2 regions of the Micromonospora sp. WMMA2032 genome follow, and region 2 is predicted to be linked to the other one. Evidence: riboswitches for the same ligand, from Rfam matches in the RefSeq annotation. Region 2 holds a riboswitch; the other holds the start of a gene.
The links. A riboswitch is a leader RNA that binds a small molecule or an ion and turns the genes downstream of it on or off. The one in region 2 is predicted to bind thiamine pyrophosphate.
Positions count from the first base shown of each region.

Region 1: another riboswitch for thiamine pyrophosphate. It lies ahead of CO540_RS26435 (ECF transporter S component); the one in region 2 lies ahead of thiE (thiamine phosphate synthase).

Region 1 is NZ_CP024052.1:5,681,425-5,685,793, forward strand. It holds gene CO540_RS26430 (ABC transporter ATP-binding protein) at 1-1,221, opposite strand, end outside; gene CO540_RS26435 (ECF transporter S component) at 1,321-1,911, opposite strand; TPP riboswitch at 1,985-2,091, opposite strand; gene CO540_RS26440 (alpha/beta fold hydrolase) at 2,169-3,005, shown strand; gene CO540_RS26445 (sugar isomerase domain-containing protein) at 3,002-3,751, shown strand; gene CO540_RS26450 (DUF6328 family protein) at 3,962-4,369, shown strand, end outside.
Region 2 is NZ_CP024052.1:5,023,943-5,028,311, forward strand. It holds gene CO540_RS23385 (endonuclease domain-containing protein) at 490-1,401, opposite strand; TPP riboswitch at 1,520-1,631, shown strand; gene thiE (thiamine phosphate synthase) at 1,626-2,252, shown strand; gene thiO (glycine oxidase ThiO) at 2,246-3,376, shown strand; gene thiS (sulfur carrier protein ThiS) at 3,367-3,567, shown strand; gene CO540_RS23405 (thiazole synthase) at 3,573-4,346, shown strand.

The sequences.
Region 1 (4,369 bases), 660 kb from region 2:
CGCCACGCTCAGCCGCCGCGCCTCGCCGCCCGAGAGGGTGTACGGATTGGCGCCGGCCAACCGGTCCAGTCGCAGCCGGTGCAGCAGCGCGTCCACGGTGTCGGTGACGTCCGCCTCGGACCGGCCGGTACGGCGTGGGCCGAGCGCCAACTCGTCCCGCACCGTGCCGGTGACGAACTGGTGCTCCGGGTCCTGGAACACCGAACCGATCCGGCGTGCCAGCGCGGGTGCCCGCCAGCGGTACGGGGGAGTGCGCGCGTCCCGGCCGGCCAGCTCGGCGGAGGCGGTGAGCGCGCCGGTCCCGGGGCGCAGCAGGCCGCCGAGGAGCAGTGCCAGCGTGGACTTGCCGGCGCCGTTGGGGCCGAGGACGGCGAGTGCCTCGCCGGCGCGTACCCGAAGGTCGGTGGGGGCCAGCCGGGGCGGCAGGCCGAGCCGGTCGGCGGCGAGCAGCACGTCGCCGGGCGGTGTGGTGGCGTGCCGCGGCGGGACGGTGTGTCCGGGCACCCAGACCCCGGCGGCGGCCAGCGCGTCGCCGTGCGCGGCGAAGACCGTCTCGGGCGGTCCGTCGGCCCGCACCCCGCCGCCGGGCTCCAGCACCACCACGCGGTCGACCAGCGGCAGCGCCTCGGCCACCCGGTGCTCCACCAGGATCAGCGTGGTGTCCGGGTCGAGCGCGTCCGCGACGGCCCGGCGGATCAGGGTGGCGCCGGTAGGGTCGAGGTTGGCGGTGGGCTCGTCCAGCAGCAGCAGCCCGGGGCGCAGCGCGAGCGTCCCGGCCAGGGCGAGGCGTTGCTGCTCGCCCCCGCTGAGCGCGGCGGTGGGGCGATCCCGGGGGTAGGGGAAGCCGACCCGGCGCAGTGCCTCGTCCACCCGGGGCCAGATCTCCTCGGCGGGTACGCCCCGGTTCTCCAGCCCGAACGCGACGTCGTCGCCCGAGCGGGCCATCACCAGCTGGGTCTCCGGGTCCTGGAAGACCACGCCGACGCGTTCGCGGGCCTTGCGCGGGTCCAGCCCGTCGATCTCGACGGTGCCCTCCTGCTCGCCGGAGTCCTCGGGGAGCAGCCCGGCCAGCGCCGCCAGCAGGGTGCTCTTGCCCGCCCCCGATGCCCCGAGCAGCAGCACTCGCTCCCCGCTCTCGACGCGCAGGTCGACCCCGCGGAGAGCCCACCGCTTCCGACCCCCGTGCCGCCACCCGAACCCGCGCAGCACCACCCCGCTCACCGTCCCACCCCCTCCCCAGCCTCGGTGATCAAGGAGTTCGCGTCAGGGATATCGCCCGCCGCCGACGCGAACTCCTTGATCAACAGGGCGGCGGACCGGTCAGACCAGGGCGCGGTCGCGGCCGGCGGGGAAGCGGTCCAGGACGCCGGTGTTCGCCAGGGCCCGGGTGAGCAGGTGCGCGCCGAGGCCGGCCACGACGGTGGCGCTGACGATCGTGATCAGGGCGTAGGGGATGCGGTAGGAGGTCAGCTCGTAGGCCTTGTTCCAGTAGACGAAGTCGAAGATCGCCGCGCCCAGGCCGGTCAGCGCCCCGGCCAGCACCGCCACCGGCAGCCGGAACGAGCGGTAGCGGAACGCGGCGAACGCCAGCTCGGCGCCGATGCCCTGCATCAGGCCCTGGAGGATCACGATGCTCGCCCACTGGCTGCCCAGCAGCGCGGAGACGATCGCGGCGACGGTCTCGCAGTAGAGCGCCGCGCCCGGCTTGCGGATGATCAGGCCGGCGAGCACCGCCGGGATCAGCCAGACGCCGTAGAGCAGCGCCTGCGCCGGCGGGAAGAACGCGAACGCCGCGTCGGTGGCGCTCCAGAGCAGGCCCCAGGCCCAGAAGACGACGCCGAAGGCGACGGCGATCACCGAGGCGACGACGATGTCGACCGTACGCCAGCGGTTGCTGTCGGTGTGGCTCATGACGGACTCCCAGTTCAGATGAGGAACCAGGAGAAGACGCACGCCGCGCCCGGAACGCCCGGACGGCGGCGCGGCTGGAGGTCGACCGAACTCCCTGCGCTGGCATTACCCAGATCAGGTTCGAGGGTCTGCGGGCCTCGGCCCGCACTCTCAGCGCTGTGCGCTCCCCTGTCGGATGTGAAGTTGTCTCGTCGCAGACGCTAGCACCGTCGCCTGCCCCGGGCCCAGCAGGGCAACTGTCGGCTACGGTGGCGATCATGCGGGTGAAGGCGCGGGGACTGACGTTCGAGGTACGCACCGGCGGCCCCGCGGACGGCGACCCGGTCCTGCTGCTGCACGGCTTCCCGCAGCACTCCGGCGAATGGGACGCGGTCACGCCCGCGCTGCACGCGGCCGGGCTGCGCACGTACGCGCTGGACCAGCGCGGCTACTCGCCCGGCGCGCGGCCGACCGCCGTCGAGGCGTACCGGATCCCGGAGCTGGTGGCCGACGCGGCCGGCGTGCTGGACGCGCTCGGGGTGACCCGGGCGCACCTGGTCGGCCACGACTGGGGCGCGATCGTGGCCTGGGGGCTGGCGGCGGCGCACCCGGAGCGGGTGCGGACGCTGACCGCGGTCTCGGTGCCGCACCCGGCGGCGATGGGCCACGCGCTCGCCACCGACCCCCGGCAGAAGGCGAAGTCCGCCTACATCGCGCTGTTCCGGATGCCGGGCAAGGCGGAGAAGGTGCTGCTGGCGCTGCGCGGCGCCGCGCTGCGGCGGCTGCTCGGCGGGGTGGGGGACGCCGACGCGGTGGCCCGCTACGCCGAGCCGATGCGCGAGCCGGAGGCGCTCACCGCGGCGCTCAACTGGTACCGGGCGATGAGCGGGACGGACATGAAGGCCGTCGGAGCGGTGGGCGTGCCGACCACGTACGTCTGGAGCGACCGGGACGTGGCGATCGGCCGGACGGCCGCCGAGGCGTGCGCGGCGCACGTCACCGGGGACTACCGCTTCCTGGTGCTCGACGGCGTCAGCCACTGGATCCCCGACGAGGCGCCCGGCCCGCTGGCCGCCGCGATCCTCGCCCGGTGCACAGGAGCGGAGGAAGCATGACGGTGAGCGCCGAGGACTACCTGGCGGTGGTGACCGAGACGATGGGCCGGGTGGCTGCCGAGCAACGGCGGAACGTGGCCGCGGCGGCCGACCTGATCGCCACGGCGCTGCGCGCCGACGCGGTGGTGCACGCCTTCGGCACCGGGCACTCCGAGGCGCTCGCCATGGAGATCGCCGGAAGGGCCGGCGGGCTGGTCCCCACCAACCGGATCGCGCTGCGTGACCTGGTGCTGCGGGGCGGGGAGCCGGCCGACGTGCTCGGCCCGAAGCTGGAACGTGAGCCGGCCGTGGCGCACCGCCTCTACGAGCTGGCCCCGATCCGGCCGCAGGACGTGTTCGTGCTGGCCTCCAACTCGGGCGTGAACGGGGCGATGGTGGAGTTCGCCGCGATCGTGAAGGAGCGCGGGCACGGGCTGGTGGCGATCACCTCGGCCCAGCACTCGGCCCGGATGACGTCCCGGCACCCGTCCGGCCGCAAGCTCGCCGACTTCGCCGACGTGGTGCTGGACAACGGTGCCCCGTACGGCGACGCGACGCTGCCGCTGCCCGGCGGCGGCGCGGTCGGCGCGGTCTCCTCGATCACCGCGGCGCTGCTGGCCCAGCAGATCGTCGCCGAGGTGGTGGCCCGGCTGCTGGCCGCCGGCGAACGGCCGCCGGTCTACCTTTCCGCCAACATCAGCGGCGGCGACGAGCACAATGCGGAGTTGGAGGCACGGTACGAGGGCCGCATCCGCCGCGGAGCGTGAAGCGCGAGGAGTGAGCCGGGGTTGCGAGCCCCGCAGTCGCGAACCAGCTGGCACTGTGAAGCGCGAGGAGTGAGCCGGGGTTGCGAGCCCCGCAGTCGCGAACCAGCGAGGGCCGTGAGGGCGTTTCGCGATCACTCGGGCGGGGCACTGGCGGTGCTGCCGGCGGGCGTTCACCCGCCGGCCGTGCCGTCTTCACCGGAGGTTCGCGAGTTGTCCAAGGAATCCGAGAAGCAGCGCTGGCAGCGCAACTTCGCCGACCTGCTGCAGGAGCTGCGCGTCGCGCAGACCGGCGTGCAGATCCTGTTCGCCTTCCTGCTGACGATGCCGTTCAGCAACGCCTTCACCCGGACCACCGAGTTCCAGCGCGACGTCTACATCGTGGCGCTGCTGGCCGCGGCGGCCGCCGCCGCGATGATCATCTCGCCGGTCGCGTTCCACCGCGCGTTGTTCCGCCAGGGACGCAAGCCGGAGCTGGTCCGGTTCGCCCACCGGATGGCCTCCGGCGGCCTGTTCTTCATGCTGATCGCGATGGTCAGCGCGGTCCTGCTGGTCACCGACTTCGTGCTGCCCCGGCCGGTCGCGTTCGTGCTCAGCGCGGTCACCGGGATCTGGTTCCTG
Region 2 (4,369 bases):
CCGGCGAGTGCCGCCCCGGCTAGACACCCATGGTGTTCCACTCAGCGCCAGCGCTCACCGTGAGTGGAACGTCATGGGTGTCAAACGAGCGCTGAGGCACCCATGGTGTTCCACCCACGGCCGGTCCTGGCGGCGGGTGGAACGTCATGGGTGCCTGCGGGCGGGGCTGACGTCCGTGGCGTCTCAGGACCGAGGAGCGCTACGACCGCCCGGACGGCGTCGACCTGGCCCGCCTACTGCGGGGCGGGGGCCGATGGGCGGGGCGGGCCGATGGGCGGGGCGGGGGCCGACGGGCGGGGCGGGCCGACGGGCGGGGCGGGGCTGACGGGCGGGGCGGCACGTCGGGCGGAGGCGGGCGTCGGGCTGGGCCGAGGAGCGGGGCGGCGCGCCGGGCGTCGGGCCGGGCCGAGGGGCAAGGCGTTCGGGCGGGGCGTCGGGCGTGGCGTTCGGGTGTGGGCGCTTGGGGGCGCGGCGCGTGGGGACACCGGGTCAGTGCGGCGGTGCGGTGGTGAGGCGTTCGGCGAGGGCCTGGCGGACCAGGGCGACGGTGGCGTCCGGACGGCGCAACACGTCGTCGGCGGTGAACCGGAGCACCACCCAACCGGCCGCGCGGAGCGCGTTCAGGCGCGCCACGTCGCGGCGGAAGTGAGCCCGCTCGCGGTGGTGGTCGCCGTCGTACTCGATCGCGAGGCGGAGCGCCGGCCAGGCCAGGTCGACCCGGGCCACGAAGTGCCGGCCCGCGCGTACCTCGTGCTGGGCGACGAGCGGGCCGAGGCCGGCGTCGAGGAGGAGCAGCCGCAGGCGGGTCTCCATCGGGGACTCGCTCGACGGCTCGGCCAGCGCCAACACCTCGCGCAGCAGCGGAGCGCCCGGCCAGCCCGGTCGGTCGGCGGCGTAGACGCGCACGGCGGGCAGCGTCACCACCCGGCGGCGTAGCAGCGCGTCGAGGGCGACCAGCGCGTCGACGCGTGCCCCCTGCCGACCCAGGTCGAACGCGGTGCGCAGGGTGGTGGTGACGGGGAGCCCGCCGAACCGGGTCCGATCCCGGTCGGGCAACGGAGACCGGGCGACCGACAGGCGTGGGTGCGGGCGCAGCCGGGCGGGGCGCGGCAGCAGCACCGTCACGGGCGCGTCCCGGCCGAGCAGGTCCACCCCGAACATCCAGGCGGCGCTGCGTCCCGCCAGCGCGGCACCCGGCGGCAGGCGCAACGCCACCGCCTCGCACCACATCCGGTGGTCGTCGGCGCGGTGGGCGTCGCGGTGCACGTACACGTCAGGCAACAGGCGGATCCATGTCGGCCCGCGCAGCATCGTCCAGGTCAGCAGCCCTTCGGAGACGGCACGGCTGCCCCGGAACGGCAGGATTGCCAGGCGGCGCGGGACCCGGACGGGAACGGACATCCCGGCAGCGTGTCGTGACGAGACGGTCACCCGTGGTCCCGGTACGGCATGTGGACGGTTCCTGGGAAAAACGTCACCCGGTCTTCCGTCCGACGGGGAGGCGTCGTACGGTAGGCCGCAAGTGACCCACGGGAGCCCGGTGTGGACCGGGCTGAGAGGGGGGCTGGGAGCCCCCGACCGTCGAACCTGATCCGGGTAATGCCGGCGCAGGGAGGAGCGTTGCCGTGCCGTCCTTGGGACGACTGCATCTCATCACCGACACCCGGCCGGGGCGTGACCCGCTCGCCGTGCTGCGCGCCGCCCTGCCCGTGGCGGGTGCCGATCTCGTCGTGCAGGTCCGGGTGGAGGACGACGCCACCGACCGGGAGGCGTACGAGCTGGCCCGCCTGGTGGTCGACGCCTGCCGGCCGTACGGGGCGCGGTGCCTGGTCAACGACCGGTTGCACGTGGCGGTGGCGGTGGCCGCCGGCGGGGGCCACGTCGGGGCGGACGACCTGCCGGTCGCCGCCGCGCGCCGGGTGCTCGGCCCGGACGCCGTGCTCGGCGCCACCGCCCGTGAGCCGGACGGCGCCCGAGCGGCCGTCGCCGCCGGCGCGAGCTACCTGGGCGTCGGCCCGTGCCACGCCACCGCCACCAAGTCCGGCCTGCCCACGCCGATCGGCCCGGCGGGGGTACGCGCCGTCGCCGGGGCGGTGGACGTGCCGGTGATCGCCATCGGCGGGGTGACCGCCGCCACCGTGCCGGCGCTGCGGGCCGCCGGGGCGTACGGGGTGGCGGTGGTGGGGGCGGTCAGCGGGGCGGCCGACCCGGCCCGGGCCACCGCCGAGCTGCTCGGTGCGCTGACGTGTTAAGCAGGGACCCTTCCTCTACCGGAGGCGTTAACAGGGGGCCCTTCCTTACCGACGTGGCGGTGGTGGGTGGCGGGCCGATCGGGTGGGCGATCGCGTGGCGGTGCGCCCAGCGCGGGCTGCGCGTGGTGGTGTACGACGACCGGCCCGGGTCGGGTGCCTCCTCGGTGGCCGCCGGGATGCTCTCGCCGGTCGCCGAGGCGTACTTCGGGGAGCACGAGCTGACCGGGCTGCTGGTCGCGTCCGCCGCCCGCTGGCCCGCGTTCGCCGCGGAGCTGACCGCGGCGAGCGGCGTCGACCTCGGGCATCGCACCGAGGGCACGCTCGTCGTCGGGCTCACCGCCGACGACCTGGCCGAGGCGCGGCGGCTGTGGTCGTACCAACAGGGTCTGGCACTGCCGATCACGCCGCTGCGCCCCTCGGAGCTGCGCGACCGCGAGCCGGCGCTGGCCACCCGGGTGCGCGGCGGCGCCGTGGCGCCCGGCGACCACCAGGTCGACCCACGCCGGCTGGTCACCGCGTTGCGCGCGGCGGCCGGGCGGGCCGGCGTCGCGCTGCGGCCGGTGCGGGTCGGCGCGCTGTCCGAGGTGGACGCCCCGGTCACCGTGGTCGCGGCGGGCTGCGGCGCGGCGGCGCTGACCGGCCTGCCGGTCCGGCCGGTCAAGGGCCAGGTGCTGCGACTCCGCGCGCCCGCCGGCGGCCCGCCGGGCTTCCGGCACGTGATCCGGGGGTACGCCGACGGCGAGGCGGTCTACCTGGTGCCCCGGGACAGCGGCGAGGTGGTGGTCGGCGCGACCGTCGAGGAGCGCGCGGACACCGAGGTCACCGCCGGAGGCGTGCTGACGCTGCTGCGCGCCGCCACCGAGCTGGTGCCGGAACTCGTCGAGTACGAGCTGGTGGAGGCCGTCGCCGGGCTGCGCCCCGGTACACCGGACAACGCCCCGGTCGTCGGGCCGCTGCCCGGCCTGCCCGGTGTGGTCGTGGCGACCGGCCACCATCGGCACGGCATCGTGCTCACCCCGGTCACCGCCGACCTGGTCACCGAACTGATCGTCACCGGCGAGCCGGATCCCGCGCTCGCCCCCTTCACCCCGGACCGCTTCGGGAAGGAACGCACGTGGAACTGATCGTCAACGGCACCGGCCGGACACTGCCCGAGGGCGTCACCGTCGCCGAGGTGGTCCGCACCGTCACCGACCGGGAGCGCGGCCTCGCGGTCGCGGTGAACGGCGAGGTGGTGCCGCGCGGCGGCTGGCCGTCGAGCGTGCTGCGCGACGGCGACCGGGTCGAGGTCCTCAGCGCCACCCAGGGTGGGTGAGGCGGATGTCCACGTTGGAGATCGGCGGGGTCGGGTTCGGCTCCCGGCTCGTCCTCGGCACCGGCGGCGCGGCCAACCTGCACGTGCTGGAGCAGGCGATCCGCGCCTCCGGCACCGAGCTGGTGACACTGGCGCTGCGCCGGGTGGACACCACGCCAGGCGGGTCGGGCGGCCTGCTGGACCTGGTGGAGCGGTGCGGCGTACGGCTGCTTCCCAACACGGCCGGCTGCCGGACCGCCGTCGAGGCGGTGAAGACCGCGCACCTGGCCCGGGAGGCGTTCGACACCGACTGGGTGAAGCTGGAGGTGATCGGCGACGAGCGCACGCTGCTGCCCGACGGGGTGGAGCTGCTGCGCGCCGCCGAGGAACTCGTTGCGGACGGGTTCACCGTGCTGCCGTACACCTCGGACGATCCTGTGCTGGCCCGGCGGCTGGCCGACGTGGGGTGCGCGGCGGTGATGCCGGCCGGGTCGCCGATCGGCTCCGGTCTGGGCATCGGCAACCCGCACCACATCCGGCTGATCCGGCAGGCCGTCGACGTTCCGGTGGTGCTCGACGCGGGCATCGGCACCGCCTCCGACGCCGCGCTCGCGATGGAGCTGGGCTGCGACGCGGTGCTGCTGGCCAGCGCCGTGACCCGGGCCGCCGACCCGGTGGCGATGGCCACGGCGATGCGGTACGCGGTCGAGGCCGGCCGCCTGGCGTACGGCGCGGGCCGCATCGCCCGCCGCTTCCACGCCCTGGCGTCCACGCCGGACGAGGGACGGCCCGACCTGTGACCGCCGTACGCGCTGCGGATCTT